4 regions of the Streptomyces sp. NBC_00727 genome follow, and region 1 is predicted to be linked to each of the others. Evidence: riboswitches for the same ligand, from Rfam matches in the RefSeq annotation. Region 1 holds a riboswitch; each other region holds the start of a gene.
What was found. A riboswitch is a leader RNA that binds a small molecule or an ion and turns the genes downstream of it on or off. The one in region 1 is predicted to bind cobalamin.
Positions count from the first base shown of each region.

Region 2: another riboswitch for cobalamin. It lies ahead of cobN (cobaltochelatase subunit CobN); the one in region 1 lies ahead of OG242_RS05930 (cobalamin biosynthesis protein).
Region 3: another riboswitch for cobalamin. It lies ahead of OG242_RS22175 (ribonucleoside-diphosphate reductase subunit alpha); the one in region 1 lies ahead of OG242_RS05930 (cobalamin biosynthesis protein).
Region 4: another riboswitch for cobalamin. It lies ahead of OG242_RS30195 (CbtB-domain containing protein); the one in region 1 lies ahead of OG242_RS05930 (cobalamin biosynthesis protein).

Region 1 covers NZ_CP108981.1:1,340,118-1,347,074, reverse strand. Annotated here, with positions in the region: gene OG242_RS05940 (putative cobaltochelatase) at 1-969, opposite strand, end outside; gene OG242_RS05935 (cobyric acid synthase) at 1,164-2,705, opposite strand; gene OG242_RS05930 (cobalamin biosynthesis protein) at 2,702-3,700, opposite strand; cobalamin riboswitch at 3,823-3,956, opposite strand; gene OG242_RS05925 (hypothetical protein) at 4,101-4,334, opposite strand; gene OG242_RS05920 (anion permease) at 4,368-5,639, opposite strand; gene OG242_RS05915 (class II aldolase/adducin family protein) at 5,772-6,428, shown strand; gene OG242_RS05910 (alpha/beta hydrolase) at 6,522-6,957, shown strand, end outside.
Region 2 covers NZ_CP108981.1:5,712,188-5,719,144, forward strand. Annotated here, with positions in the region: gene OG242_RS25925 (cobalt-precorrin-6A reductase) at 1-322, shown strand, start outside; gene OG242_RS25930 (precorrin-2 C(20)-methyltransferase) at 307-1,815, opposite strand; gene OG242_RS25935 (precorrin-8X methylmutase) at 1,812-2,438, opposite strand; gene cobG (precorrin-3B synthase) at 2,498-3,892, opposite strand; cobalamin riboswitch at 3,931-4,085, shown strand; gene cobN (cobaltochelatase subunit CobN) at 4,152-6,957, shown strand, end outside.
Region 3 covers NZ_CP108981.1:4,862,092-4,869,048, reverse strand. Annotated here, with positions in the region: gene OG242_RS22195 (extracellular solute-binding protein) at 1-897, opposite strand, end outside; gene OG242_RS22190 (GntR family transcriptional regulator) at 1,179-1,949, shown strand; gene OG242_RS22185 (DUF3311 domain-containing protein) at 2,191-2,445, shown strand; gene mctP (monocarboxylate uptake permease MctP) at 2,442-4,058, shown strand; cobalamin riboswitch at 4,116-4,247, shown strand; gene OG242_RS22175 (ribonucleoside-diphosphate reductase subunit alpha) at 4,389-6,800, shown strand; gene OG242_RS22170 (ribonucleotide-diphosphate reductase subunit beta) at 6,800-6,957, shown strand, end outside.
Region 4 covers NZ_CP108981.1:6,686,100-6,693,056, forward strand. Annotated here, with positions in the region: gene OG242_RS30175 (WD40 repeat domain-containing protein) at 1-170, opposite strand, end outside; gene OG242_RS30180 (serine peptidase) at 167-1,018, opposite strand; gene OG242_RS30185 (hypothetical protein) at 1,015-3,063, opposite strand; gene OG242_RS30190 (histidine phosphatase family protein) at 3,164-3,757, opposite strand; adenosylcobalamin (AdoCbl) riboswitch at 3,882-3,975, shown strand; gene OG242_RS30195 (CbtB-domain containing protein) at 4,021-4,236, shown strand; gene OG242_RS30200 (CbtA family protein) at 4,265-5,044, shown strand; gene OG242_RS30205 (GNAT family N-acetyltransferase) at 5,109-5,603, opposite strand; gene OG242_RS30210 (tetratricopeptide repeat protein) at 5,695-6,042, opposite strand; gene OG242_RS30215 (pirin family protein) at 6,184-6,957, shown strand, end outside.

The sequences.
Region 1 (6,957 bases):
GAGCCCCGGCGCGTCGAAGGGGTTGCGCCGGCGCCGGTGGGGGAGCGCGAGCAGCGCTGCCTGCCGGACGTCCTCGGCGAGTACGTCGGTGCGCCCCGCCCACGCGGCGAGCGCGGTGGCGGTCCTGGCCATCACGATGTCGGCGCGCATCCCGTCCACCTCGAAGGCCGCGCAGGTCGCCGCGATCTGCCGCAACGCCAGGTCGCCGAGCCGCACTTCGGGCAGCAGCGCCCGTGCGGCCGCGATCCGCTCCCGCAACTCCGCTTCCTCGGGGGCCCAGCGCGCCGCGAAGCCCGCCGGGTCGTCCTCGTACGCGAGCCGCCGCCGCACGACCTCCACCCGCTGGTCCGTCTCCCGGGAGGCCGCGACTTCGACGGTCAGCCCGAACCGGTCGAGCAACTGGGGCCGCAATTCGCCCTCTTCGGGGTTCATCGTGCCCACGAGCAGGAACTGCGCCGCATGCCGTACGGAGACGCCTTCGCGCTCGACATGGGAGGCGCCCATGGCTGCGGCGTCGAGCAGGACGTCAACCAGATGGTCCTGCAGCAAGTTGACTTCGTCGACGTACAGAATGCCGCGATTCGCGGCGGCCAGGAGCCCCGGCTCGAAGGCTTTCACACCCTCCGAAAGAGCCCGTTCGATATCGAGCGCGCCGACGAGCCGGTCCTCGGACGCGCCGATGGGCAATTCGACGAGGCGTGCCGGACGTGACGTCGACGAGTCATCGTGATGTGGCCCGTCAGGGCAGGTGGAGTCCGGCACATGCGGAGCACACGAAAAGCGGCAGCCAACGACAACGTCGACCTTGGGGAGAAGAGCCGTGAGCGCGCGTACGGCAGTTGACTTCGCTGTTCCCTTCTCGCCGCGTACGAGCACCCCGCCCACGGCGGGGCTGATCGCGTTGAGCAGCAGAGCGAGTCGAAGACTGTCCTGCCCGACAACTGCGGCGAACGGGTATGGCCTGGTCATATCGCATCACTCCTTCGAGTGGCTGAGAACCGAAGTGGAGAGGTGTGGCTTCCTCGGACCCGCAGAATTGACGTCTGCTCCTCGTTCGCGCGGGGATGTTCCGCTCCTGCACGACCACCTGGTGGAACTGCTGTTTTGCTCCCCGCCCGAGCGGGGATCGCCAGGAAACGTCCGGAGCCTCGCTTGCTGAAGGTTCATGCGGGCACCGCGGGCGCTCCCGGCGGGATGAACGGCAGCCCGGACGGCGCGCCCGACTCGATGAGCCGCCACAGCGCGCCGGTGTCCGCGTGCTCCTCGATCAGGTCGCCGAGGCGGTCGAGCTGCTCCTCGCGCAGCGCGGCGAAACAGGTGTCGGGGGCGGGCACGAAGCGGCGGCCCGCGGTCCGGGCGATCTCCGTCAGGAACCGGCGGCGGAACGCGTCGCTCTCCAGCGAACCGTGCCAGTGCGTGCCCCACACGGCCCCCGAGCGGCAGCCGTCCAGCGGCGTGCCCCGCCCGTCCGTCAGGAACGGCTCACCGCCGCGCACATCGGCGACGCCGTGGTGGATCTCGTACCCCTCGACGGGCGCACCGAGCGCCTCGCCGGCCGGCCGGGCGAGGGTCTTCTCGCGGTCGAAGCGCACGCGCACGGGCAGCAGACCGAGCGCGTCGACCTGCCCGGCGCGCGACTCGACCTCGTCCTCGATGTGCTCGCCCAGGATCTGGTAGCCGCCGCAGATGCCGAGCACCGGCCGGCCCTCGGCGGCGCGCCGTCGCAGCGCGTCGGCGAGCCCGCGTTCGCGCAGCCAGCCGAGCGCCTTCACGGTGCCCCGGGTGCCGGGCACGATGACGAGGTCCGCGTCGGCCAGCTCCTCGGGCCGGTCCACGAAGCGGACGACGACGCCCGGTTCGGCGGCGAGCGCGTCCACGTCGGTGAAGTTGGACATCAGCGGGATCGCGCACACGGCGACGCGCAGGACGTCCTCGCCGTGCGGCGGGGCGACCGTCGACTCCCGTACGGTGCCGCGCAGCGACACCCTGAGGCCGTCCTCCTCGTCGATGCCGAGCCCGTGCGCGAACGGCAGCACCCCGTAGGTGGGGCGGCCCGTCAGGTCGCGCAGCATGTCGAGGCCCGGCTCCAGCAGCGAGACGTCGCCCCGGAACTTGTTGACCAGGTACCCCGCGATCAGCTCCTGGTCCTCGGGCGCGAGCAGCGCCGTCGTGCCGAAGAACGAGGCGAAGACCCCGCCCCGGTCGATGTCCCCGACGACCACGACCGGGAAGCGCGCCGCGCGGGCGATGCCCATGTTCACGATGTCCGTGCGCCGCAGGTTGATCTCTGCGGGCGAGCCCGCGCCCTCGCAGATCACCGCGTCGTACGTGCTCCGCAGCTGCTCCAGGCAGCCCGTGACGGTGGACAGCAGCTGTTCCTGCCGCCCGCCGTGGTAGCCGCGAGCGCTCATCTCGCCGACCGGCCGCCCCATCAGGACGACCTGGCTGGAGCGGTCGCCGCCGGGCTTGAGCAGCACCGGGTTCATCAGGGCGGTCGGCTCGACACGGGCTGCCTGGGCCTGCATCGCCTGGGCGCGGCCGATCTCGGCGCCCTCGCGGGTGACGAAGGAGTTCAGCGACATGTTCTGCGCCTTGAACGGTGCGACCTTCACCCCCCGGCGTACCAGCCAGCGGCAGATGCCCGCGGTGACGACGCTCTTGCCCGCGTCCGAGGTGGTCCCGGCGACCAGCAGTCCGCCGCTCATATCGCTCTCCGTCCAGAAAGGTGACCCCGGCCGCGCCCCGCTCCCGCGAGCCGGCGCGCCACCGCTCCCGCGCCCAGCCGGGCCGCCACGGTGACGCCGAGGGCGAGCACACCCACCCGGCGCGACAGGCGCACGGCACGCTCGATGTCCCCGGTCTCCACCGCACGCCCGGCCTCCCCGTTGAGCACGGGCCGGTGTTCGACACGGCCGCCGTAGGCGAGGGTCCCGCCCAGCCGTACGCCGAGCGCCCCGGCGAACGCGGCCTCCACCGGGCCCGCGTTGGGGCTCGGGTGCTTCGCGGCGTCCGCCCGCCAGGCCTGTACCGCCTCCCGGGGCCGGCCGCCGGCGGTCACGGCGAGCAGGGCGGTGAGGCGGGCGCCCGGCCAGCCCGCGAGGTCGTCGAGCCGGGCCGAGGCCCAGCCGTACCGCCGGTAGCGGGGCGACTTGTGGCCGACCATCGCGTCGAGCGTGTTGGCGGCGCGGAAGCCGACGAGCCCGGGGACACCGGCGAGGGCGCCCCAGACGAGGGCGCCGACCACGGCGTCCGAGGTGTTCTCGGCGACGGACTCGACGACGGCGCGTGCGATCCCGGGCCCGTCCAGCGCCTGCGGGTCGCGCCCGCACAGGTGCGGCAGCCGCTCCCGGGCCAGCTCGATGTCCCCCGCGGTGAGCGCCCCGCCGATGGCGCGGGCCTCGCGCCCCAGCGACGTACCGCCGACGACGGACCAGGTGGCGGCGGCGGTCAGGGCGACGGACGCGGCGGGGCGGCGGCGCAGGGCGCGGGCGGCCAGCGCGGTGCTCCCGGCGGCGCCTCCCGCGCAGACCAGGGTGTGCAGGGCGCCCCAGCCGCGGTGGTCGCGCCAGAGCCGGTGTTCGACGCACGCCGCGGCCCGCCCGAAGGCGGCGACCGGGTGCCCCCTGCGGGGGTCACCGAGCAGCAGATCGCCGATCAGACCGGCGGCGGCACCGTACGCGTAGATGCGATCGGCACGCACGGTTCAGCCGGCCGTACCGGTGTCCGCCGACAGGAGCGGTGGGGAGTAGGTCGCACGGCAGCCGGGCATGGCGATATGTCCTCACTCAGGGTCCGCGCCCTGGTTCGACGTGACGGCGACGAGAGTCTCCTGGCTTCCGGATCGGCGGATTCCCCCGGTCTTCCAGCCCGCTCGCGCGGGCCGTGACGTGCGGTGGTGGAGGACCGCTCCCCGGTGACAGTGGCGGGACCGCGCCGGATTCGCACCGGCTTCCTCTGCTGTCGCCGTAATGGCTCCGGCAGTCCACCACGCCCCGCGAACGCCCGTCAACTCGCCGTGACCTGCGACGGTGCGGTGTGGGCGGACGCACATCGGGCCGGACGCGCACGAGGTGCGTCCGGCCCGGTGGTGAGGTGGTGCGTCAGGCGACGATCAGATAGATGCCGTACGCGACCGCCGCCGCGCACAGCCCGAAGCAGACGTACGCCCCGGCGCGGGCCAGCAGGACCGAACCGCCCGCCGGACCGCCCTGCGCGGCCGGTTCCGGCTGCTTGGAGAGGCCGACGATGCCGAGGGTGAAGAGGCCCACCAGGGCGACGGTGGTGACGAGGGAGACGCCGAAGACGGTGCCCAGAGCTGCCCAGTCGATGTTCATACGGGGTGTCCTTTACCGGAGTACCGGGGTCTCTCAGACCGTGGCGGGTCGGGCCGGATCGGCGGCGACGGGTCCGGCGGGCGCCGGGATGGTGGCGGAGAGGTCGTGCGCCTGGGCCACGGTGGGCGGCGGGCTCACGGCCGCGATGGCCTGGGTGACGACACCCGCGGGCTCGGCCGGGGCCGCGTCCCCGGAGCCGGGGGTGACATCGCCGTGACCGACGGGCTTGCGGCGCGAGAGCACCCAGATCGCCCCCGAGCCGGCGATCAGCAGTGCCGCGACGACCACGACGCCCCAGGTGCCCTGCTTGGTCAGGAACTCCGCACCCGCCCCGACCAGACCGGCGGCCGGCAGGGTCAGGCCCCAGGCGACGAACATCCGCGTGGCGGTGGACCAGCGGACCACCCCGCCCTTGCGGCCGAGGCCCGCGCCCATCACGGCCCCGGAGCAGGACTGCGTGGTGGAGAGGGAGAAGCCGAGGTGCGAGGAGGCCAGGATGACGGTGGCCGCGCTGGTCTGGGCGGCGAAGCCCTGCGGGGGCTTCAGCTCGGTCAGGCCGCTGCCCATGGTGCGGATGATGCGCCAGCCGCCCAGGTAGGTGCCGAGCGCGATGGCGAGACCGGCGCTGACGATGACCCAGACCGGCGGGTTGGAGCCGGGGGAGAGGACGCCGCCGGTGACCAGGGCGAGCGTGATGATGCCCATCGTCTTCTGCGCGTCGTTGGTGCCGTGGGCGAGCGAGACGAGCCCGGCCGAGGCGATCTGCCCCGCCCGGTAACCCTTGGCGGTCGCCTTCTCCTGGGCGTCGTTCCGGGTCTTCCCGCCGATCCGGTACGTGAGCCGGGTGGCCAGGAGCGCGGCCACGCCGGCCACGATCGGGGCGGCGACGGCGGGCAGCAGCACCTTGGTGACGACGGTGCCGCCGTTGACCGACGACCAGCCGGCGGACATCACCGCGGCGCCGATGAGGCCGCCGAACAGTGCGTGGGAGGAGCTGGACGGGAGCCCGACCAGCCAGGTCAGAAGATTCCACAGGATGGCGCCGACGAGCGCCGCGAAGATGACCTCGGTTCTGAGGCCGTCCTCATTGACGATCCCGCCGGAGATGGTCTTGGCGACCTCCACGGACAGGAACGCGCCGACCAGATTGAGAACGGCGGACATCGCGACCGCCGTCTTGGGTTTGAGGGCGCCGGTCGAGATGGTCGTGGCCATCGCGTTGGCGGTGTCGTGGAAACCGTTCGTGAAATCGAACACTAGAGCTGTCACGATCACTATCGCGAGCAGCAGCGTGATGTGTTCCATTTACCCAGGCAATCGTTCGACGTCATTGGCACGTGGAACGTAGGCAACTTGAGTGAACGGAAGATGAACTGAGCAGGGCGTTGCGGTGACCCCGGCGGCGGTGGCCGGGCGGGGCCCGGAAAGGATCTTCCTATGAGTGACGGACAGCACGAGGCGATCGCCCGGGGATGGCAGGCGGTCGTCGCCACGGCCCGCCGGACGGCGGCCGAGGGACTGGTCGTCGGAACCTCCGGGAACGTCTCGCTGCGCATCGGTGACACGGTGCTCGTCACGCCCAGCGGAGTGCCGTACGAACGGCTCCGCCCCGAGGACCTGACCGGCGTCGATCCGGAAGGCAACCAGATCCTCGGAACACTGGCCCCCACCAGCGAACTCCCCCTTCACCTGGCCATCTACCGGAACACCGGGGCGAGGGCCGTCGTGCACACCCACGCGGTCCACGCCACCGCCGTCTCCACGCTCGTCACCGAGGTCCCGCCGGTCCACTACGCCGCCGCGATGCTCGGAGGCACCGTCCGGGTCGCCCCCTACGCCAGGTACGGCACCCCCGAACTGGCCGGGAACATGCTCGCCGCCCTCCGCGACCGCACAGGCTGCCTCCTCGCCAACCACGGCACCGTCACCTGCGGCGCCACCCTCGACGAGGCGTACGACCGCACCGCCCAGCTCGAATGGCTCTGCCGGGTCTGGCTCACCGCGAGCTCCGTCCCCGGCCGCACCCCGGCCCTGCTGTCGGAGGACCAGCTCGGCGCTGTGGGGGAGGCCCTGAAGGGGTACGGGCAGGCTTAGGCGGCGTCTTGCCGATCAGGGCCGGACCGGCAGGACGCCACCGGACGGCCCTGCCCACTGGCATCGCGCCGCCCCAACCACGACACTGATGGCGTGCGCCCGGTTACAGCGACGGCAGCGGCCGTCACCACACTCATCGGCGCCGGTGCGGCAGCCGTCGCGGCCGGCCGGTTCGCCGGCGACGTCGCGCTGAAGACGCCGCCCGGTCGCCCGCTCCCCGCCGACCGCGAACTCACCGTCCACGCCACGGCCGCCGGGCAGATCACCCTGACCCGGTCCCTGACCTCGTTGCGCCCCGGCACCTACGGGCTCACCGGCAAGGGCCTCCACGCCGTCGTCGGCCCCGTGCTCGACAAGGCCCACCAGGCCGCCGACACCGTCGTGCGCCGCCTTGAGCGCGTCGACCACGGCATCCTGGCCCCCGGCGACAAGGTCCGCATGACGCCCCAGGTGTTCAGCGGCGACCCCGGCAGCGCGCTCGGCCTCGCCTTCCGCGAGGTGGAGATCCCCGGCGAACTCGGCACCCTGC
Region 2 (6,957 bases), 4.4 Mb from region 1:
CTTCGCGGACCTGGACGGCCTGTGGTTCCTGATGCGGTCCGTGGACGTCCCGGAACCGCCGTACCCGGCGCGGATGGAGACCCTCCTCGACCGGGGCCCCTTCACCCTCGAAGGGGAGCGCGAGCTGATCCGCCGCCACCGCGTCGACGTCCTCGTCACCAAGGACAGCGGCGGCACCGCGACCGCCCCCAAGCTGACCGCCGCCCGCGAGGCGCGCATCCCGGTCGTGGTGGTCCGCCGGCCACCGGTCCCCGAAGGAGGCGCGGTGGCCGGCAGCCCGGAAGAGGCCCTGGCCTGGCTGACGGATCAGTTCTCCGGGTAGCGGCGCGGCGTCCACACGATCTGCTGACCCTCGCCCCGCCGCTCCCACCGGGTCTGCGACGACCCGACGATCAGGATCGTGCGCATGTCCACCTCGGCCGGATCGAGGTCGCCCAGCCGCACGGTCCGTACGCTCTCGGCCGGCCCGCCGACGTCCCGGCCGAGGACCACGGGCGTGTCCGGCGAGCGGTGTTCGAGGAGCAGATCGCGCGCCTTGCCGACCTGCCAGGTCCGGCTCCGCGAACCGGGGTTGTACAGCGCGAGCACCAGGTCCGCCGACGCGGCGGCCCGCAGCCGCTCCGCGATGACCTCCCACGGCTTGAGCCGGTCCGAGAGCGAGATGGTCGCGTAGTCGTGGCCCAGCGGCGCACCCGCCCGGGCCGCCGCCGCGTTGGCCGCCGTCACCCCGGGCAGCACCCGCACCGGCACGCCCGCGTACTCCTCCTGCGACGCCACTTCGAGGACGGCCGTCGCCATGGCGAAGACGCCCGGGTCGCCGCCGGACACCACGGCCACCCGCCGCCCGCGCCGGGCCAGGTCGAGCGCGAACTCGGCCCGTTCCGACTCCACCTTGTTGTCCGAGCCGTGCCGTACCTGCCCCGGCCGGACCGGCACCCGGTCCAGGTACGTGGTGTAGCCGACCAGGTCGTCGGCGGCGGCCAGCGCCCCGCGCGTCTCGGGTGTCAGCCACAGCGGCCCCGCCGGACCCGTGCCGACGACGGTCACCTCGCCGTCGCCCGGGGCGCGTTCGGGGCGGGCGTCGATCCGGCTCGGCAGGACGGCGACCGCGAAGTACGGCACCGAGTCCGCGTCCGTGTCCGCGAGTTCGCCCAGCCGCTCCCCGGCCATCGTGGCCCGCTCGACATAGCGGGCCTCGGGCAGCCGGCCCGACGCCTCGAACGCGCGGCGCACGGCGGGGAAGGTGCGGCCGAGCTTCATCACCACGGCCGCGTCCGTCGCGGCCAGCCTGGCCGTCAGCTCCTCCTCCGGCAGGGTGCCGGGAAGGATCGTCAGGACCTCCTCGCCCTCCGCGAGCGGGGTGCCGAGCCGGGCGGCGGCGGCGCTGACCGAGGTGACCCCGGGGATGACCTCGGTGGGGTAGCGGTTGGCGAGCCGCTTGTGCATGTGCATGTACGAGCCGTAGAAGAGCGGGTCGCCCTCGGCGAGCACGGCGACCGTGCGCCCCGCGTCCAGGTGCGCCGCGAGCCGGGCCGCCGCCTCGGTGTAGAAGTCCTCCATCGCGCCCCGGTATCCGCCCGGATGGTCCGTGGTCTCCGTCGTGACGGGGTAGACCAGGGCCTCCTCGATGTGGTCGGCGCGCAGGTGCCTGGCCGCGATGGACCGGGCGATCGACCGGCCGTGCCGGGCGCTGTGGTACGCGACGACGTCCGCCCCGGCGATGACCTCCACCGCGCGCAGGGTCATCAGGTCCGGATCCCCGGGGCCGAGCCCGACCCCGTAGAGCCGTCCCGTCTTCTGCTCGCTCACGGTCACTCTTCCTCGCTGGCGATGGCGTTGAGCGCGGCGGCGGCGATGGCGCTCCCGCCGCGCCGGCCGCGCACGATCAGGTGGTCGAGCCCGGACGGGTGGGCGGCCAGGGCGTCCTTGGACTCGGCGGCGCCGACGAACCCGACCGGCACCCCGATGACGGCCGCGGGGCGCGGGGCCCCCTCCTCGATCATTTCGAGCAGCCGGAACAGGGCGGTCGGCGCGTTCCCGACGGCCACGACCGCGCCGTCGAGGCGGTCCCGCCACAGCTCCAGGGCCGCCGCCGAGCGGGTCGTGCCCAGCTCCGCCGCGAGCCCGGGCACCGCCGGGTCGGACAGGGTGCACACCACCTCGTTGTCCGCGGGCAGCCGCTTGCGGGTGACGCCGCTGGCGACCATGGCCACGTCGCACAGGATCGGCGCGCCGGCCCGCAGCGCCGCGCGGGCGCGGGCGACCGCGTCGGGCGTGTAGCCGATGTCGCGTACGAGGTCGACCATGCCGCACGCGTGGATCATCCGGACCGCGACCTGGCTCACGTCCGCGGGCAGGCCGGCGAGGTCCGCCTCCGCCCGGATGGTGGCGAAGGACTGGCGATAGATGGCCGGTCCGTCCTTCTCGTACTCGTGCACAGTGGTGTCGCTCTCTTCATCGGGCGGGGGGTCGGGCGGAAAAGTGTGGGGTGGGGAAGTCAGGTGCGGGTGGTGCGGGCCGCCGCCACGGCGGTGGCCAGCGCGGCGGGGTCACCGGCGACGCGCTCCGGCTCCCCGGTCCGGCCGCCGTCCCGTACGACGGAGACCCGGTAGCCGCCGTCCGTTCCGGCGACGACGTCGACCCACTCACCGCGTGGGTGGCCGCACCGCCGTTCGCACCCGGACCAGTGGACCGGCAGCGCGGTCCCGGGCGGCGCGACGGGCGGGGCCGCTGCTTCCGCGTCAACCCGCACATCGGCCAGGGACTTCGCGCATCCGGGCCGGCCGATGCAGGCGCCGACCCCGGACCACGGCGACCGGTCCCCGGTGACCAGGCCGGCGGCCCCCAGCGCGTCGAGCGCTCGGGGCGCCCGGTCCCGCCGGACGCCGGGCACGACGACTCCGCGCCACGGGGTGAGCCGCAACTCGCCGGCGCCGTGGTCCCGGGCGAGGTCGGTCAGCGTCCGCCACCGGACCGCGTCGGCGCGCCCGAGCGGCAGCCCGACGGACAGCGCGTCCGTGTCGCCGGGGCCGGTGACCACACCGAGCACCGGGGGGGCGGCGGCCGGCACCGGTACGGTCCCGAGGACGACGGACAGCCCGACGGCACGCAACCGCCGTACCACCTCGTCGAACAACGGCGCGGCACCCCCGGGCAGGTCGGCGACCCGCCACGCACCGGAAGCGACGCGCGCACCGGCCCCGGAATCCGCACCGGCCCCCGAATCCGCACCGGAACCGCCCGCAGCCTCCAGGAACACCACCGCCGCGAGCAGCGCCGCTCGCGGCGCCTCGTCCCCCGCAATCCGCGCGACCGGCTCCAGCCCCCCGATCCGCAGCTCCGCGTCCCCGTCGTCCCGCGCCCGCAGCGTCACATCCGCGCCCAGCGCGTCCACATCGCCGCGGCCGTCGTCGAGCGCGAACAGGAACCGCCCCGAAAGCCCGGCCGCCTCCTCGCTCGCGCAGACCAGCGCGTCCAGCGCGGTCAGCCACGGGCGGACATCGCGCGCACCGAGCCCGTCGAGCCCGGACAGCGGAGAGGCCACCACATTGCGGACCCGCTCATGCCGCCCGGAGGGCAAAAGTCCCATTCCGCTCATCCGGGAAGCCAGTTCGGCGCCGCACTCCGCACCCAGACCGCGCAGCTGCACATTGCCGCGCGAAGTGAGATACAGCTCACCATCGCCCAGCCCGCCGGCCAACTCCCGCAGCCCGTCCGCCTGGTCCCAGGTCAGCACACCACCGGGCACACGGACGCGCGCCAACGCCCCGTCGTCCGCCCGGTGGAGCCGCAGCGCACCGGGGCAGGCGTCGCCGCGAGCCCGGAAACGGGCGTCGTCGGGCTGCGCGAAACGGGGGGCTGGGGGAGGCATGGCGGCGAGCATACCGACCATCTCATCCGATCCGTATGGCCCATCGTCGCCCTCAGGCCCTTACTATGCCCAGTGACGGACCTCCGGGTCCGTCGTCGCCACAGACGGCGACAGGGGAGGAAGCCCGGTGCGATTCCGGCGCGGTCCCGCCACTGTGAGCTTGGTCCCACCAGGACCGGGCGAGTCAGGAACTCCCTTCCCCGCACGTTCGGCAGGTCCGGGCAGGGGAGCTCTCGACACCGCCCGGGGCGTGGACACCCCGAGGAAGGCCAGACGCCGCATGATCCTGCTCCTGTCGACGTCCGACACCGACCTGCTCAGCGCCCGTGCCTCCGGCGGACCGGTCGGCTACCGGTACGCGAACCCCTCCCGGCTCCCGCTCCAGGACCTGCCCGTGCTGCTCGACGGCACCGACCTCGTCGTCGTACGCCTCCTCGGCGGTGTGCGCGCCTGGCAGGACGGCCTCGACCAGGTCCTGGCCACCGGCCGCCCCGTCGTCGTCCTCACCGGCGAACAGGCCCCCGACGCGCAGCTGATGGCGGCCTCCACCGTCCCCATCGGGATCGCCGCCGAGGCCCACGCCTACCTCGCGCACGGCGGCCCCGCCAACCTGGACCAGCTCGCCCGCTTCCTGTCCGACACCGTCCTGCTCACCGGCCACGGCTTCGAACCGCCCGCCGCCGCACCCTCCTGGGGCCCGCTGGAGCGCACACCCGGCGCGACCGAGGACGGCGCCCCCACGGTCGCCGTGCTCTACTACCGCGCCCACCACATGAGCGGCAACACCGCGTTCATCGAGACGCTGTGCCGGGCCGTCGAGGCCCAGGGCGCCCGCGCCCTCCCGCTGTACGTCGCCTCGCTGCGTACCCCCGAACCCGAGCTCATCGCAACCCTGCGCGCCGCCGACGCGATCGTCACCACGGTCCTCGCGGCGGGCGGCACCCGGCCCGCCGAGGCGTCCGCCGGCGGCGACGACGAGTCCTGGGACGCGGGGGCGCTCACCGCGCTCGACGTCCCGATCCTCCAGGCGCTCTGCCTCACCAGCTCCCACACGGACTGGCAGGACAACGACGAGGGCGTCTCCCCGCTGGACGCCGCCAGCCAGATCGCCGTCCCCGAGTTCGACGGCCGCCTGATCACCGTCCCGTTCTCCTTCAAGGAGATCGACGAGGACGGCCTGCCCTCCTACGTCGCCGACGACGAACGCGCCGCCCGCGTCGCCGGCATCGCCGTCCGCCACGCCCGGCTGCGCCACATCCCGAACGCCGAGAAGCGCCTCGCGCTCGTCCTGTCCGCGTACCCGACCAAGCACTCCCGTATCGGCAACGCCGTCGGACTCGACACCCCCGCCAGCGCGGTCGCGCTGCTGCGCCGGCTGCGCGAGGAGGGCTACGACTTCGGCGACGAGGAGGTCCCCGGCCTCGCGTCCGGCGACGGCGACGAGCTGATCTACGCCCTCATCGAGGCGGGCGGCCACGACCAGGAGTGGCTCACCGAGGAACAGCTCGCCCGCAACCCGGTCCGTATCCCCGCCGCCGACTACCGCCGCTGGTACGCCACCCTGCCCGCCGAACTCCGCGAGGCCGTCGAGCAGCACTGGGGCCCGCCGCCCGGCGAGATGTTCGTGGACCGCTCGCGCAACCCGGAGGGCGACATCGTCCTCGCCGCCCTGCGCCGCGGCAACCTCCTCGTCCTCATCCAGCCGCCGCGCGGCTTCGGCGAGAACCCGATCGCGATCTACCACGATCCCGATCTGCCGCCGTCGCACCACTACCTGGCCGCCTACCGCTGGATCGCCGCCCGCGCCGACGACAACGGCTTCGGCGCCGACGCGATGATCCACCTCGGCAAGCACGGCAACCTGGAGTGGCTGCCCGGCAAGAACGCGGGCCTGTCCGCCGCCTGCGGCCCGGACGCGGCGCTCGGCGACCTCCCGCTCGTCTACCCGTTCCTCGTCAACGACCCGGGGGAGGGCACCCAGGCCAAGCGCCGGGTGCACGCCACGCTCGTGGACCACCTGGTGCCGCCGATGGCCCGCGCCGACAGCTACGGGGACATCGCCCGCCTCGAACAACTCCTCGACGAGCACGCCCAGATCGCCGCCATGGACCCGGCCAAGCTGCCGGCGATCCGCGCCCAGATCTGGACCCTGATCCAGGCCGCGAAGCTCGACCACGACCTGGGGATCGAAGGACGCCCCGAGGACGAGGGCTTCGACGACTTCATCATGCATCTCGACGGCTGGCTCTGCGAGATCAAGGACGTCCAGATCCGCGACGGCCTCCACGTCCTGGGCGGCGCCCCCACAGGAACCGCCCGCGTCAACCTGGTCCTGGCCATCCTCCGGGCCCGCCAGATCTGGGGCGGCAAGACCTCCCTCCCGGGCCTCCGCGAAGCCCTGGGCCTGGACGAGTCGGCAGCCACCCGCACGGCCGCGGACACGGTGGAGGAACAGGCCCGCGCCCTGGTCCAGGCAATGGAGGACGCCAACTGGAAGCCGGTATCTCAAGCCCCTGCGGCGATCGACCGGCCGAATCAAGCCCCTGCGGCGATCGAGCAGCCACATCAGGCGCCTGAGCCAATCGTGCAGCCAATTCAAGCCCCTGCGGCGATTGAGCAGCGGGGTCCGGGGCAGAGCCCCGCGCAGACGACCCGCACACCGCTCCACGACCTGGACCCAGACGTCGCGGCGATCCTGAACTTCGCCGCCGAAGAGGTCGTCCCCCGCCTGGCCAGGACCACAGACGAACTGGACCACTGCGTACACGCCCTCCAGGGCGGCTTCGTCCCCGCAGGCCCCTCCGGCTCCCCCCTCCGCGGCCTGGTCAACGTCCTCCCCACCGGCCGCAACTTCTACTCCGTGGACCCCAAGGCCGTCCCCTCCCGCCTCGCCTGGGAGACCGGCCAGGCCCTGGCCGACTCGCTCCTGGAGCGCTACCGCACGGACAACGGCGACTGGCCGGTGTCCGTGGGCCTCTCCCTCTGGGGTACGAGCGCCATGCGCACCGCCGGCGACGACGTGGCCGAGGCGTTCGCGCTGCTCGGCATCCGCCCGGTCTGGGACGACGCCTCACGCCGCGTCACCG
Region 3 (6,957 bases), 3.5 Mb from region 1:
CTTGCCCTCGAGCTTCGGGTTGCCGTTCTCACCCGTGGTGACGCTGCCGGCCTCCCAGGCCTGGCCGTAGATGACCGCGGCCTTCTCGTTGGCCATGACGTTGGCGTGGTCCTGCTCGTCCTTCGTCTGGTCGGCCTTGTTGTACTTCTTGACCAGGTCGATGAAGTGCTGGATGCCCTTCTGCGCCTCGGGGGTGGAGAGGCTGGCCTTCCACTCCTTCGAGCCCTCGTCGTACTTGGCGATCTGGCCGCCCTCGGCCGCGACGTAGGACATGGCGGCGTACCAGTAACGACCCGGGTAGTACAGGGACGAGGCGCGCTTGTCCTTCTTCGCGAGCTTGGCCTGGACCTTGTCCATGGCCTTGAGGAAGTCGTCCTCGTTCTGCGGGAGGGCGTCGCTGCCGGTGCCGGCCTTCAGCATGTCCTTGTTGTAGACCGCGAGGCGGGCGGAGGCGTAGTAAGGAACGCAGTAGATCTTGCCCTCGTAGGAGCAGGTGTCCTTCAGGCCCTTGATCCAGGTGTCCGAGTTCTCGTACTTCGAGGTGTCGATCTCGCCGAGCGCACCGTTGAGGATGTACTGCATGGTCTCGGTGTTGCCGAGCTCGACAACGTCCGGGAACTTGTCGCCACCGAGGGAGGTGTCGAGCTTCTTGACCTTGTCAGCCCAGCCCTGGTACTGGATCTTGACGTTGACCTTCGGGTACTTCTTCTTGAACTGGGCGTTGACGTCCTTGACCAGTTCGGGCCAGGTCGACTGGGCCTCGCCCATGAGCCAGACAGTCAGGTCTTCCTTGCGGTCCTTCGGGTCCTTCGAGGACGTCTTGTCGTCCGAACCACACGCCGCGATGGAAACCAACATGCCCGCGACGCCGATCGCCGCGATGAGCTTGCGCTTCACGCCACCCTCCTCAGGGATGCTGCAACCCCTCCCCCACCGCGCGAAAACGTCGACGAGTACCTCTGGGGCTGGGACCTGGTCTTTAATGGTTTAGACCAGTACCGGGAGCTTGGCCTAGACCTTTAGGGGTGTCAAGGGTGTATAAGAAGTGCACTCGCGTCCGTTATAGGACCGACACCTGAGGGAGGGCGACGAGCCGTGACCGGACCGTGCCACCATGTGAGCCGCGACAGACGGAGGAGCCGGTGACGGCAGCAACGCAGCAGTCGGGAAGGCGGGCCATGGGTGCCGACGGGGGCAGTTCGGAGAACGAGACGGGCGCGGGCGCCGGTACGCGCACCGCGCGCGTACCGAAGTACTACCGGCTGAAGCGACATCTCCTCGACATGACGGACACCATGCCGCCGGGGACCCCCGTGCCCCCGGAACGGACCCTGGCCGCCGAGTTCGACACCTCGCGCACCACCGTGCGCCAGGCTCTCCAGGAACTGGTCGTCGAGGGCCGGCTGGAACGCATCCAGGGCAAGGGCACCTTCGTCGCCAAGCCGAAGGTCTCGCAGGCCCTGCAACTCACCTCGTACACCGAGGACATGAGGGCCCAGGGGCTCGAACCGACCTCGCAGCTCCTGGACATCGGCTACGTCACCGCCGACGACACCCTCGCCGAGCTGCTCGACATCAGCGCCGGCGGACGCGTCCTGCGCATCGAGCGCCTGCGCCTGGCGAGCGGCGAGCCGATGGCCATCGAGACCACGCACCTCTCGGCCAAGCGCTTCCCGGCGCTGCGCCGTTCACTGGTCAAGTACACCTCGCTCTACACCGCGCTCGCCGAGGTGTACGACGTCCGGCTGGCGGAGGCCGAGGAGACCATCGAGACCTCCCTGGCCACCCCGCGCGAGGCCGGGCTGCTCGGCACCGACGTGGGACTGCCGATGCTGATGCTCTCCCGGCACTCGCTGGACGAGCAGGGCGAACCGGTCGAGTGGGTGCGCTCGGTCTACCGCGGCGACCGCTACAAGTTCGTCGCACGCCTGAAGCGTCCGCTGGACTGACCCACCGCACACACGTGCTCCCCGAACGGCCCCCGGACCCGCCCCCGGGGGCCGTTCGGCGTTCCCGGGAACCGGGTTGGCCTGGACCAACCACCGGATGTTTGCCGTCATTCCGGTCATCCGGCCGGCCGGTGACGACCGTTGCCGGACCGCAATGCGGACAGGGGGTGACGGTGGCCGGATCCCTCGCCTAGATTTCCTGCGCATCACAGGTGATCAGCGAGGGGACGGAGTCGCCGCCATGCCGGAAGAACCAGAAGGAAAGCCACCCACCGTCACACCGATGCGGGTGGTCATCGCCCTGTGCCTCGTCGCGCCGTTCGTGGCGATGCTCTGGGTGAGTTCGTACGCGAAGACCGACCCGACCTTCATCGGCATCCCGTTCTTCTACTGGTACCAGATGCTCTGGGTGCTGATCTCCACCGTGCTCACCATGGTCGCGTACAAGCTGTGGCAGCGTGACCAGCGCGCCCGCAAGGGGGGTGCGTCGGCATGAACGACGGCGTGAACGGCGTCGCGCTCGGCGTCTTCGTCTTCTTCTTCCTGGCCGTCACGGTCATGGGCTTCCTGGCCGCCCGCTGGCGCAAGGCCGACAACGAGGCCAGCCTCGACGAATGGGGCCTGGGCGGACGGTCGTTCGGCACCTGGGTCACCTGGTTCCTGCTCGGCGGCGACCTCTACACCGCGTACACCTTCGTCGCCGTCCCCGCGGCGATCTACGCGGCGGGCGCGGCCGGATTCTTCGCGGTGCCCTACACCATCCTGGTGTACCCGCTGATCTTCACCTTCCTGCCGCGCCTGTGGTCGGTCTCGCACAAGCACGGCTACGTCACCACCTCGGACTTCGTCCGCGGGCGGTTCGGCTCCAAGGGGCTCTCGCTGGCCGTCGCGGTCACCGGCATCCTCGCCACCATGCCGTACATCGCGCTCCAACTCGTCGGCATCCAGGCGGTGCTGGACGTGATGGGCGTCGGCGGCGGCGAGAACACCAACTGGTTCGTCAAGGACCTGCCGCTGCTCATCGCGTTCGCGGTGCTCGCCGCGTACACGTACTCCTCGGGCCTGCGGGCGCCGGCGCTGATCGCGTTCGTCAAGGACGGGCTGATCTACCTGGTCATCGCCGTGGCGATCATCTACATCCCGATCAAGCTCGGCGGCTTCGACGACATCTTCGCCTCCGCCCAGGACAAGTTCACCAAGGCGGGCGCGGGCGGCCTCGCACCCGCCGCGGCCGGTCAGTGGGGATACGCGACCCTGGCGCTCGGGTCCGCACTGGCGCTGTTCATGTACCCGCACTCGATCACGGCGACGCTCTCCAGCCGCAGCCGTGAGGTGATCCGCCGCAACACCACGATCCTGCCGCTGTACTCGCTGATGCTGGGCCTGCTCGCGCTGCTCGGCTTCATGGCGATCGCCGCCGGCGTCAAGGTGGACAACGGCCAGCTCGCCATCCCGCAGCTGTTCGAGAACATGTTCCCCGACTGGTTCGCGGGTGTGGCGTTCGCCGCGATCGGCATCGGCGCGCTGGTGCCGGCCGCGATCATGTCGATCGCCGCGGCGAACCTGTTCACGCGCAACATCTACAAGGACTTCCTGAAGCCGGACGCGACCCCCGCGCAGGAGACCAAGGTCTCCAAGCTGGTCTCGCTGCTGGTAAAGGTCGGCGCGCTCGCCTTCGTCCTCACCATGGACAAGACCGTCGCGATCAACTTCCAGCTGCTCGGCGGGATCTGGATCCTCCAGACGATGCCGGCCCTGGTCGGCGGCCTGTTCACCCGGTGGTTCCACCGCTGGGCGCTGCTCGCCGGCTGGGCGGTCGGCATGATCTACGGAACGGCCGCCGCGTACGGGGTCGCGAGCCCGACGCAGAAGCACTTCGGCGGGTCCTCCAAGGAGATCCCTGGCCTCGGCGAGATCGGCTACATCGGCCTCACGGCCTTCGTGCTGAACGTCGTGGTCACCGTGGTCCTGACCTTCGTCCTGAACGCCGTGAAGGCGCCCGCAGGGGTCGACGAGACCTCCCCGGGCGACTACACCGGGGACGCGGGCGACCCGGGCGTCCAGGAGAAGCTGCCGCCGGCCACGGCGGGGGCGCCGGGCGGCCACTGACCACACACATTCACGCACGCGACACAAGATGTGGGGGCTGCCCGATGGGGCGGCCCCCACATGTATGCTCATGCTCGCTGTCGCCGCAGGGGAATCCGGTGCGAATCCGGAACTGTCCCGCAACGGTGTATTCGGTGTGCTTTCGCGCACCCGTGAGTCCGAGGACCTGCCGACAGCGCATCCGGCTCGACCGAACCGGATGCCCAGACGTCCGGGCCTCGTGGATGGGCCGGTGGACGCCGCACGGAGTGCCGCCCCGCCGGGGACCGCTCCTGCCCGGCTGCCCCCTCTCCCCCCGCCGGCCCAGAGCCGAGCGAGGGAGAGCACCACGTGACCATCGCGCCAGCCGATCCGGCCTCAGCGCCGAAGACGGCCGAGTCCGAAACCACCGGACCCGCGGGCGACGGGCCCGGCACCGCACTGCTGCGGACCCTGACCGACCTCACCGCCGACCTGCCCGACACCGACCCGGGCCGGGTCGCCGCCGCAGCCCTGCGCGGCCGCAACGCCCGCTCGGACGAGGCGGAGCTGCGCTCGCTGGCCACCGAGGCCGCCGCGGGCCTCATCTCCGAGGACCCCGCCTACTCCCGGCTCGCCGCCCGCCTGCTCACCCGGACCATCGCGGACGAGGCCGCCGGCCAGGGCGCCACCTCGTTCTCCGCCTCCGTCGCCGTGGGCCACCGCGAGGGCCTGATCGCGGACCGCACCGCCGCGTTCGTGACGCTGCACGCGGCCGCGCTGGACGCCCTGGTGGAGCGGTCGCTCGCGGACGGGGCCGACGACCGCTTCGGGTACTTCGGGCTGCGCACCCTGCACAGCCGCTACCTGCTGCGCCACCCGCTCACCCGCCAGGTCATCGAGACGCCCCAGCACTTCATGCTCCGGGTCGCCGCCGGGCTCGCCGAGGACGACTCCGAGCGCGCGCTGGACGAGGTCGCCGCGCTGTACGGGCTGATGAGCCGGCTGGACTACCTGCCCTCCTCGCCGACGCTCTTCAACTCCGGCACCCGCCACCCGCAGATGTCCTCCTGCTACCTGCTGGACTCGCCGCTGGACGAGCTGGACTCGATCTACGACCGCTACCACCAGGTGGCGCGCCTGTCGAAGCACGCGGGCGGCATCGGCCTCTCGTACTCCCGCGTCCGCGCCCGGGGTTCGCTGATCCGGGGCACCAACGGGCACTCCAACGGCATCGTGCCGTTCCTGAAGACGCTGGACGCCTCCGTGGCCGCCGTGAACCAGGGCGGCCGGCGCAAGGGTGCCGCCGCCGTCTACCTGGAGACGTGGCACGCGGACATCGAGGAGTTCCTGGAGCTCCGCGACAACACGGGCGAGGACCAGCGGCGCACGCACAACCTGAACCTGGCGCACTGGATCCCGGACGAGTTCATGCGCCGGGTCGACGCGGACTCCGCCTGGTCGCTGTTCTCCCCGGCGGACGTGCCCGAGCTGACCGACCTGTGGGGCGACGACTTCGACGCCGCGTACCGGGCGGCCGAGGCGAAGGGCCTGGCCCGCAAGACCATGCCGGCCCGCGAGCTGTACGGCCGGATGATGCGCACCCTGGCGCAGACCGGACAGGGCTGGATGACGTTCAAGGACGCCTCCAACCGCACCGCGAACCAGACCGCCGAGCCCGGCAGGGTCGTGCACTCCTCGAACCTGTGCACCGAGATCCTGGAGGTCACCGACGACGGCGAGACGGCAGTCTGCAACCTCGGCTCGGTCAACCTCGGGGCGTTCGTCGTCGGCGGCTCGATCGACTGGGAGCGGCTGGACGCCACCGTGCGGACCGCGGTGACCTTCCTCGACCGGGTCGTCGACATCAACTTCTACCCGACCGAGCAGGCCGGCCGGTCCAACGCCCGCTGGCGGCCGGTGGGCCTGGGCGCCATGGGCCTCCAGGACGTCTTCTTCCAGCTGCGGCTGCCCTTCGACTCCCCCGAGGCCCGGGCGCTCTCCACGAAGATCGCCGAGCGCGTCATGCTCGCCGCGTACGAGGCCTCCTGCGACCTCGCGGAACGGTCGGGTCCGCTGCCCGCCTGGTCGGAGACCCGGGCCGCGCGCGGGGTGCTGCACCCGGACCACTACGACACCGAGCCGGCCTGGCCGGAGCGCTGGGACGCGCTGCGGGCCCGGATCGCGAAGACCGGGATGCGCAACTCGCTGCTGCTGGCCATCGCCCCGACCGCGACGATCGCCTCGATCGCGGGCGTCTACGAGTGCATCGAGCCCCAGGTCTCCAACCTCTTCAAGCGCGAGACGCTGAGCGGTGAGTTCCTCCAGGTCAACGGCTATCTGGTGGACGAGCTGAAGCGGCTCGGCGTGTGGGACGCGCGGACGCGTGAGGCGCTGCGCGAGTCGAACGGCTCGGTGCAGGGCTTCGCCTGGATCCCGGCGGACGTGCGGGCGCTGTACCGCACCGCGTGGGAGATCCCGCAGCGCGGCCTGATCGACATGGCGGCGGCCCGTACGCCGTTCCTCGACCAGAGCCAGTCGCTGAACCTGTTCCTGGAGACGCCGACGATCGGGAAGCTCTCCTCGATGTACGCGTACGCCTGGAAGCAGGGCCTGAAGACGACGTACTACCTGCGGTCCCGCCCCGCGACCCGGATCGCCCGTGCCGCGTCCGGCAGCGCGCCGGCCGCCGCCCCCATCCCCGTACAGCAGGCGCAGGGTCCCGACGCGGACGCCGTCGCCTGCTCCCTGGAAAACCCCGAGTCCTGCGAGGCCTGCCAGTAATGAGCTCCCACAACGAGAAGAACCTGCTGGACCCGGGCTTCGAACTGACCCTGCGGCCCATGCGCTACCCGGACTTCTACGAGCGCTACCGGGACGCGATCAAGAACACCTGGCACGTGGAGGAGGTCGACCTCCACTCCGACGTGGCGGACCTCGC
Region 4 (6,957 bases), 5.3 Mb from region 1:
TCGGCGGCGTGTTCGGCCCCGTGCCGCAGGAGGTACGGCGACGCCCTGTCCCAGCGGAGGACGTCTCCGTCCGCCACCTCGGCGGTCAGCAGGTCGAAGACACGCTGCGCCACTCGTTCGCGAGGGGCGGCGCTCCCGTCGTCGTCGACGTCGTCGGGCGGAACGTTCACGCCTGTTGTGCCCCTTCGGCCCACGGAGCGGCCAGCAGCTCGGCCACCTCCGGTGTCTTCAGGTACTCCTCCACATGGTGGAAGCGATACGTCCGGTGAACGGAGCAGTGCCGGTCGGTCTCCACTCCGTCGAACACGGCGGAGATGCCACGGACCGGCAGCGCGACGAGGTCGCCGGGGTCCGCGAGGTTGGCCCAGCGCCGCAGCGCCTGCGGTCTTTGGCCCCGGCCGCGTTCGGGGCTCGGCGTCAGCCGGTGGAAGACCGCCTTCGGCAGAGCCAGCGGCGAGCCCAGCGTGATCAGGAGCGGCACGTCCAGGTCTCCGCAGTCGTGGAGGGCCTCGTAGGCGACGACGCTGCCCAGCGAGTGCGCGATCACCACATCGGGCCGATGCGTGGTGAGCTCCGCACGCACTCGCTCCTGGACGGCGCGTCGGGCCGGGCCGGGCTCCAGGTAGCGGTGGACTTCCTTGGCGAATCGGACCACGAACCATTCCATGAGACCGGGGGAGCACGCCTTGGAGGCGACGATGTCCTGGAGCTGGGAGCGCAGCAGGTAGGTGAGCCAGCCCTGGGCGACACCTGCCGGGGCCGCGGGCGATTCCAGGAGCGCGAACATGTCCGCCAGGATCGCCTCCTCGGAACCCGAGAGCTCTTCCAGACGGCCGTCCTCGCCCTGGTGGCCGCTGTCCTGGAGCAGGTCCGCGTAGTAGGCGACACGTACATCGGCGTCCGGCGTGCCGCCGGCGGCCAGGTGTTTCCCCCAGAGGGCCGACATATGGCCGGCGACGGCCGCGGGGTCCTCGTTCACGCGGAGGTTTCCGATGCCGTGGATGCCCAGGATTCTCATGTGGCCTCGCTGTCGAGTGGGTACGGGTGGTCCTGGAGGTAGTCGGCGAGGCCCTGGTGGAAGAGGCGGTACAGGACCGAGCCATCGGTTTCGACGCCCGTGCGCAGGTAGAAGGACCCGGCGTCGAGCAGCCCGCGGACGTGCTGCAGGAATTTCTGGCCGGTCGCCCCCCGGAGGCCGCTGCCCGGTGCCGCCGCCGGTTCGGGCGCGAACTCGGGCGCGACGGCCGCTACCGCCTCGGTCGGGAATCCGTCGCCCTTGGCGAATGCGACCGCGGCCAGCACCGCACGGAGGTCCGCGCTGTCGGGTCGGTTGTCGATGTCGAGTTCGAGGACGCCCGGCAGACTCCTGGGCACCGTGCGGCCGCGCGCGACCGCGGCATCCACGCTGCCTGGCGCCGGCTCGCCGGCCAGGACGTGGCCGAAGATGCGCGCCACGAGGAACGGCCCCCACTCATGCATGCGGTCCTCCTCCTCGGTGAGTGCCGCGGCCACCGTCTCGGCCAGTGCCGTGCGAACGGGCCGCTGCTCGGGAGCGCTGTAGTGCGGCAGGGAGGAGAGCCTGCGCAGTACGTGGTTTCGTAGGTCACTGCGGATCTCCTCGACCGGGACGTCGTCCAGGTCCAGCAGACCGCCGTCCCGATCGGCCAGGGTAAGCAAGGGGCCGGATCTCCATCGGCGAGTGCCGACCAGCAGCCGCACCAATGACCGTCCGTCCGCACGCACCGCCCCGGCCAGCGGAATCAGCAGTGACTTCATGAGGTCGTCGGGATTCTCCGCCTCGTCCAGGGCGTCGAATACGAGGGCGGGTACGGCGGGGAGTGCGCTGATTTCGGAGATCAGGTCGGCCACGGTCCACTGTCGCTCCGGCTTGATCGGCAGCCTCCACTGAAGTGCGATCGAGGTCAGGATCGAGTCGATGTCGCGGCCGCGGGAGTGGATCGCGGCCAGGAGCGGGTTGGGGGAGCACACTCCTTCCGGATTCTGCGCGCTCAGGTAGGCGCGGATGTCGGGGGCGGCGTCGATGACGGTCAGGTGTCCCGAACAGACGAGAGCGCCCAGAAGGGCCGACTTGCCGGAACCGGGCGCGCCCGTGACCACGCGGAGTCCGCCGACTCGGTCGTCGTCCAGCCAAGCCGCCAGCCACTCCAGCTGGGACTGGCGGCCCACGAAATGATCGCCCACTCGGCTCATGAAGTGCTCGGCGTCCAGGTCCGCCACGAAGGCCCGGACCGGAGGCATGACGTCGTTCAGCCTTTCCATCCGGACGTCGGGGCGCCAGCGCGGGTTCGGGAAGAAGGGGAGCTCGGGCAGCTCCTGCGAGACGTCCACACGCGTGGTGTGGATGACCTGCCTGCTGCCGAGTGCGTCCAGACTCCTCTGAATGGCTCGGGTGATCCGGTCCCAACGCACGAAGCGGATCGAGGGCGACGTGTCGAGACCGTGGTCGGCGATCTGTTCGAGGACATCCGCCACGGCCTCGCTGAAGCGGCCGTCGTAGGCGGGGAGATCGGGGCTCGTCGCCGCGATCACCCATGCGTTCAGCTCGCCGTCGGGGACCCGGGTCAGTTCGGACAGGCGGGCGGCGCGACCGGCACGGCACAGGTCGACGACGAACAGAGTGGGTCCCGGCTGCTGGTGGGCGGTTCTCACCCACTGGCTCACATCGGTGCCGGTGCCGAGCGTCCCGCACGTGGGAACCATGTGGATGTGTTCCTGACCGGCCGCCGCCGGCGAGCGGTGGAGATCTGCCGCCGTAGCGCCGTGCGACATGGTATGCACGATCCTCGTGGTGCCGGACGTGACGGCGTCGTCGCTGTGGAGTGTCACGGCCCTTCTGTCCGGTTCGGCGACCGACAGCACGTCGTACCCGACGCGCTTGTAAGCGAGGTCCAGTCGGGACATCAGATCCGGGACGAAGCCGAGCCGAGGCCAGTCGGTGCGACCCGCTTCCGGCTCGGCATACGGGTCCGTCGTGGTGGGGAACTGCTCGACGCCCATGAGCAGCACCTGCTCCGTGCCCGATTCCCCTGTCCCCACGTGCACGCCGTCCCTCCCCAGTGCGGTCCACCCGGACGCTACAAGAAGCCGCACGACAAGGGTATGTGGCGGTCGGCACCCCTTCGCACGGTCCCAGGGGAACCCCTCAAGCCGGCCGGCCGACAGGTCGCGCTGCGAGCGGCCGGCCGACGCGCAGGTTCCACCGCCCAGACCGGCCGCCCAGCTCCGTCAGCGTGAGCGGGGCGACGTCCAGCCGCCACAACGCCTGGGGCGGGAGAGCCAGTGCGTGGACGACGGCCGCGCGGACCAGGGACGGCTCGGCGACGGCCAGCACCCGTCCGCCGCCGTCACCGTGCAGCGAGTCGAGCCACGCCCCCGCCCTCGCGCACAGATCGAGCAACGACTCGCCACCGTGCGGAGCGGCCGCGGGGTCGGCCAGCCACGCCGCGACCCCCTCCGGCTCCCGCGCACTCACCTCGTCGAGCCGGGCACCCGACCAGCGTCCCAACTCCCAGTCACGCAGCGCGGGTTCACCCGCCGAGCGGACTCCCAGCGCATCCGCTGTCCGTGCACAGCGCTCGGACGGCCCGTGCACGGCCAGGTCCGCGGCAGGCACGTACGGCGCTGCTGTCCCGGCTGCCTTCAGCCCCGACTCGTCGAGCGGGGCGTCCCCGGCGAACCGGGCCTCCCGCAGCGCCGCGTTCATCGCCGGTGAGATCAACATCACCCGTACCGTCATACCCGCCCTCAACTCCCGGAACATGGACCTCACGGCCAAGCAGACCATGGCATCCGGGCGCCACGGGCCACTTGTAGGGGCCATGGCGGTGCGCGGTGTCCAGGGGGTATGGTCGCCGCGACATGACGAGGGTGTGACGGAAGTCCGGTGAGAATCCGGCACGGTCGCGCCACTGTGTACCCGCACGCGTGCGGGAAGTCAGACCCGGCACCTTCGTCTCAGGCACCACGATCGGGACGCGTGTTCCCACAGGAGGTTCTGCCATGGCGCAGACTGCTGCCCCCGCCACCGGCGCATCCGCCATCACCCCCATCTCCCTGAAGGCCATCGCTCCTTGGGCGGTGTTCTTCGGCATCCTCATGCTGGTCCTGCTCTACTTCGTCGGCGCCGAGCAGGGCGCCACCGCCCTCATCTCGGGCGAGGGCGTCCACGAGTGGGTGCACGACGGCCGTCACCTCCTCGGTTTCCCCTGCCACTGATCCATCGGCTGAGTCAGGGGAATCCCTCATGAACTCCATATCTGTCAGAGCCCTGTTGGTACGCGGCATGCTGGCCGGCCTCGTCGCGGGCACGCTCGCCCTGGTCGTCGCCTACTTCCTCGGCGAGTCCCGCGTGGACGCGGCCATCGCGCTCGAGGAGGCGGCCCACAGCGCCCACGGCCACGACCACGGCGCCGGCGAGGAACTCGTCAGCCGCGGCATGCAGTCCACCGCCGGCCTGGCCACCGGTGTGCTCGTGTTCGGCGTCGCGGTCGGCGGCATCGCCGCGCTCGTCTTCTGCTACGCGCTGGGCCGGATGGGCCGGTTCGGCCCACGCGCCACGGCCGCGCTGATCGCCGGCGCCGCGCTGCTGAGCGTGTACGTCGTGCCGTTCCTGAAGTACCCGGCCAACCCGCCGGCCGTCGGCAACCCCGACACGATCGGCAGACGCACCGCGCTGTTCTTCCTGATGGTCGCCCTCAGCGTGCTGCTCGCCGTCGCCGCCGTCATCGTCGGCAAGCGGCTGGCGCCCCGCCTGGGCAACTGGAACGCGACGGTCGCGGCGGCGGCCGGTTACGCACTGCCGATCGGCCTCGCCTACGTGTTCCTGCCCTCGTTCAACGAGGTCGGCAAGGACTTCCCGGCGACGCTGCTGTGGCAGTTCCGTCTGGCCACGCTCGCCGTGCAGGTCACGCTCTGGACCACGTTCGGCCTGGTCTTCGGCCGCCTCACCGAACGCCTGCTGGTGCCGAGGTCCGACGCGCGCGCCGGCGGCCGGACGAACCGGACGGCCGCAGCCGTGGGATGACGGCCGCCGCACACGCTGCAACGGGTGGAGCCCGCCGGGTGGTCACCGGCGGGCTCCACCCGTTCTACGCAGCCCACTCGACGAGGAAGTACTTCAGCGACGCGTCCTCGCTCACGAGGCGCATCCCGGCCGCCGTCATGACGCGCTGGGAGGGGGCGTTGCCGGTGTCGGCGTCCCCGCGCACCCGGGCGACGCCCTGCTCCCGGGCGAACCGGAGCAGCGCCCGGAGCGCCTCGGAGGCGTACCCCTTCCCGCGCACCGACTCCACGAGCCCGTAACCGATGGTCACGCTGCCCCGTTCGTCCGGCGCCCCGTGGAAGCCGATGCCACCGATGACGACGCCGTCGGCGCGGAGCCGTATCTCGTACGGGCCGAAGGGGCTCGGATCGCCGGTGTCCGCGCACGTGGTAAGGAAACGCCCGGCGGCGCCCTGCTCGCCGGGGGAGGGATATCCGGGGGCCCACCGTGCACCGTCCTCGGGCGCACCGGCCACGACGTGTCGGGCGTCCGCGGGGGTCATGGGGTGCAGCAGGAGGCGGGGTGTTTCGAGGTCGGTCATGGTGTTGTGGGTATCACGGGGTGGTTCGTGGGGGCATCTGAATAGAGGGCCCGGCCGCGGCTATGCGTGCCGTGGCCAGGTCCCCGCGTGGCTACGCCGGTCCGAAGTCCCCGGACAGCGCGGCGGCCAGCCGCAACTGTGTGTCCGCCTCGGCCTGCCGGGCCTGCCGCTCCAGCGTGCGGCCCAGCATCAGCCGTGCGTAATGCTCCACGGGGTCGCGCTCCAGCACCGCCCGCAGCTCCGTCTCGGCGCGCCCGAGGCTCGCCGAGTGGTAGTAGGCGCGCGCCAGCAGCAGCCGGGGTGCGACCTGCTCCGGGGCCTCCTCGACGAGGCCGCGCAGTATGCGGGCCGCCGTCGTGTACTCCTTCGCGTCGAAGAAGAACCCCGCGCGCTCCCAGCGCTCGGCGGGGGTGCCGAACTCGAAGTAGCCGTCGCTCATGTCATCTCCTCGGTCGAGCGGTCGCCGGGGCGTTCCCACAGGCATCCGATCCCCACAACACGTGCAGGTTGTTTAACATTCCACTAATTATCCGGCGTGGGCATCACCCGCCCCCACCCGCGGCGGAATAGGTTGAGCGCCATGAGCAATCTCGATCGCCAGGCCGTCCCCACCGTCTGCGGGGGCCGGGGCTTCGTCGTCGCGGAACCCGTACGTGAACTGCTCGCCCCGCGCAAGGTGCGGCTCGGCGAGTCCACGGAGGTCCGCAGGCTGCTGCCCAACCTGGGCCGCCGGATGGTCGGCGCCTGGGCCTTCGTCGACCACTACGGCCCCGACGACATCGCCGACGAGCCCGGCATGCAGGTGCCGCCCCACCCCCACATGGGTCTGCAGACGGTCAGCTGGCTGCACGAGGGCGAGGTGCTGCACCGCGACAGCATCGGCAGCCTCCAGACCGTCCGCCCGCGCGAACTGGGCCTGATGACCTCGGGCCGCGCGATCAGCCACTCCGAGGAGAGCCCGAAGCAGCACGCGGCCCTGCTCCACGGCGCCCAGCTCTGGGTGGCGCTGCCCGAGGCGCACCGGTTCACCGAGCCGCACTTCCAGCACCACAGCGACCTGCCCACGGTCACCGCGCCCGGCCTCACGGCCACCGTGATCCTCGGCGAACTCGACGGCGCGACCTCGCCCGGCACCGCGTACACACCGATCGTCGGCGCCGACCTCTCCCTGACCCGGGGCGCCGAGGCACGGCTGCCGCTGGACCCCGACTTCGAGTACGCCGTGCTCTCGATGTCCGGCGAGGCCGAGGTCGACGGCGTCCCGGTGCTGCCCGGCTCCATGCTCTACCTCGGCTGCGGCCGCACGGAGCTGCCGCTGCGCGCGGAGTCGGACGCCGGCCTGATGCTCCTGGGC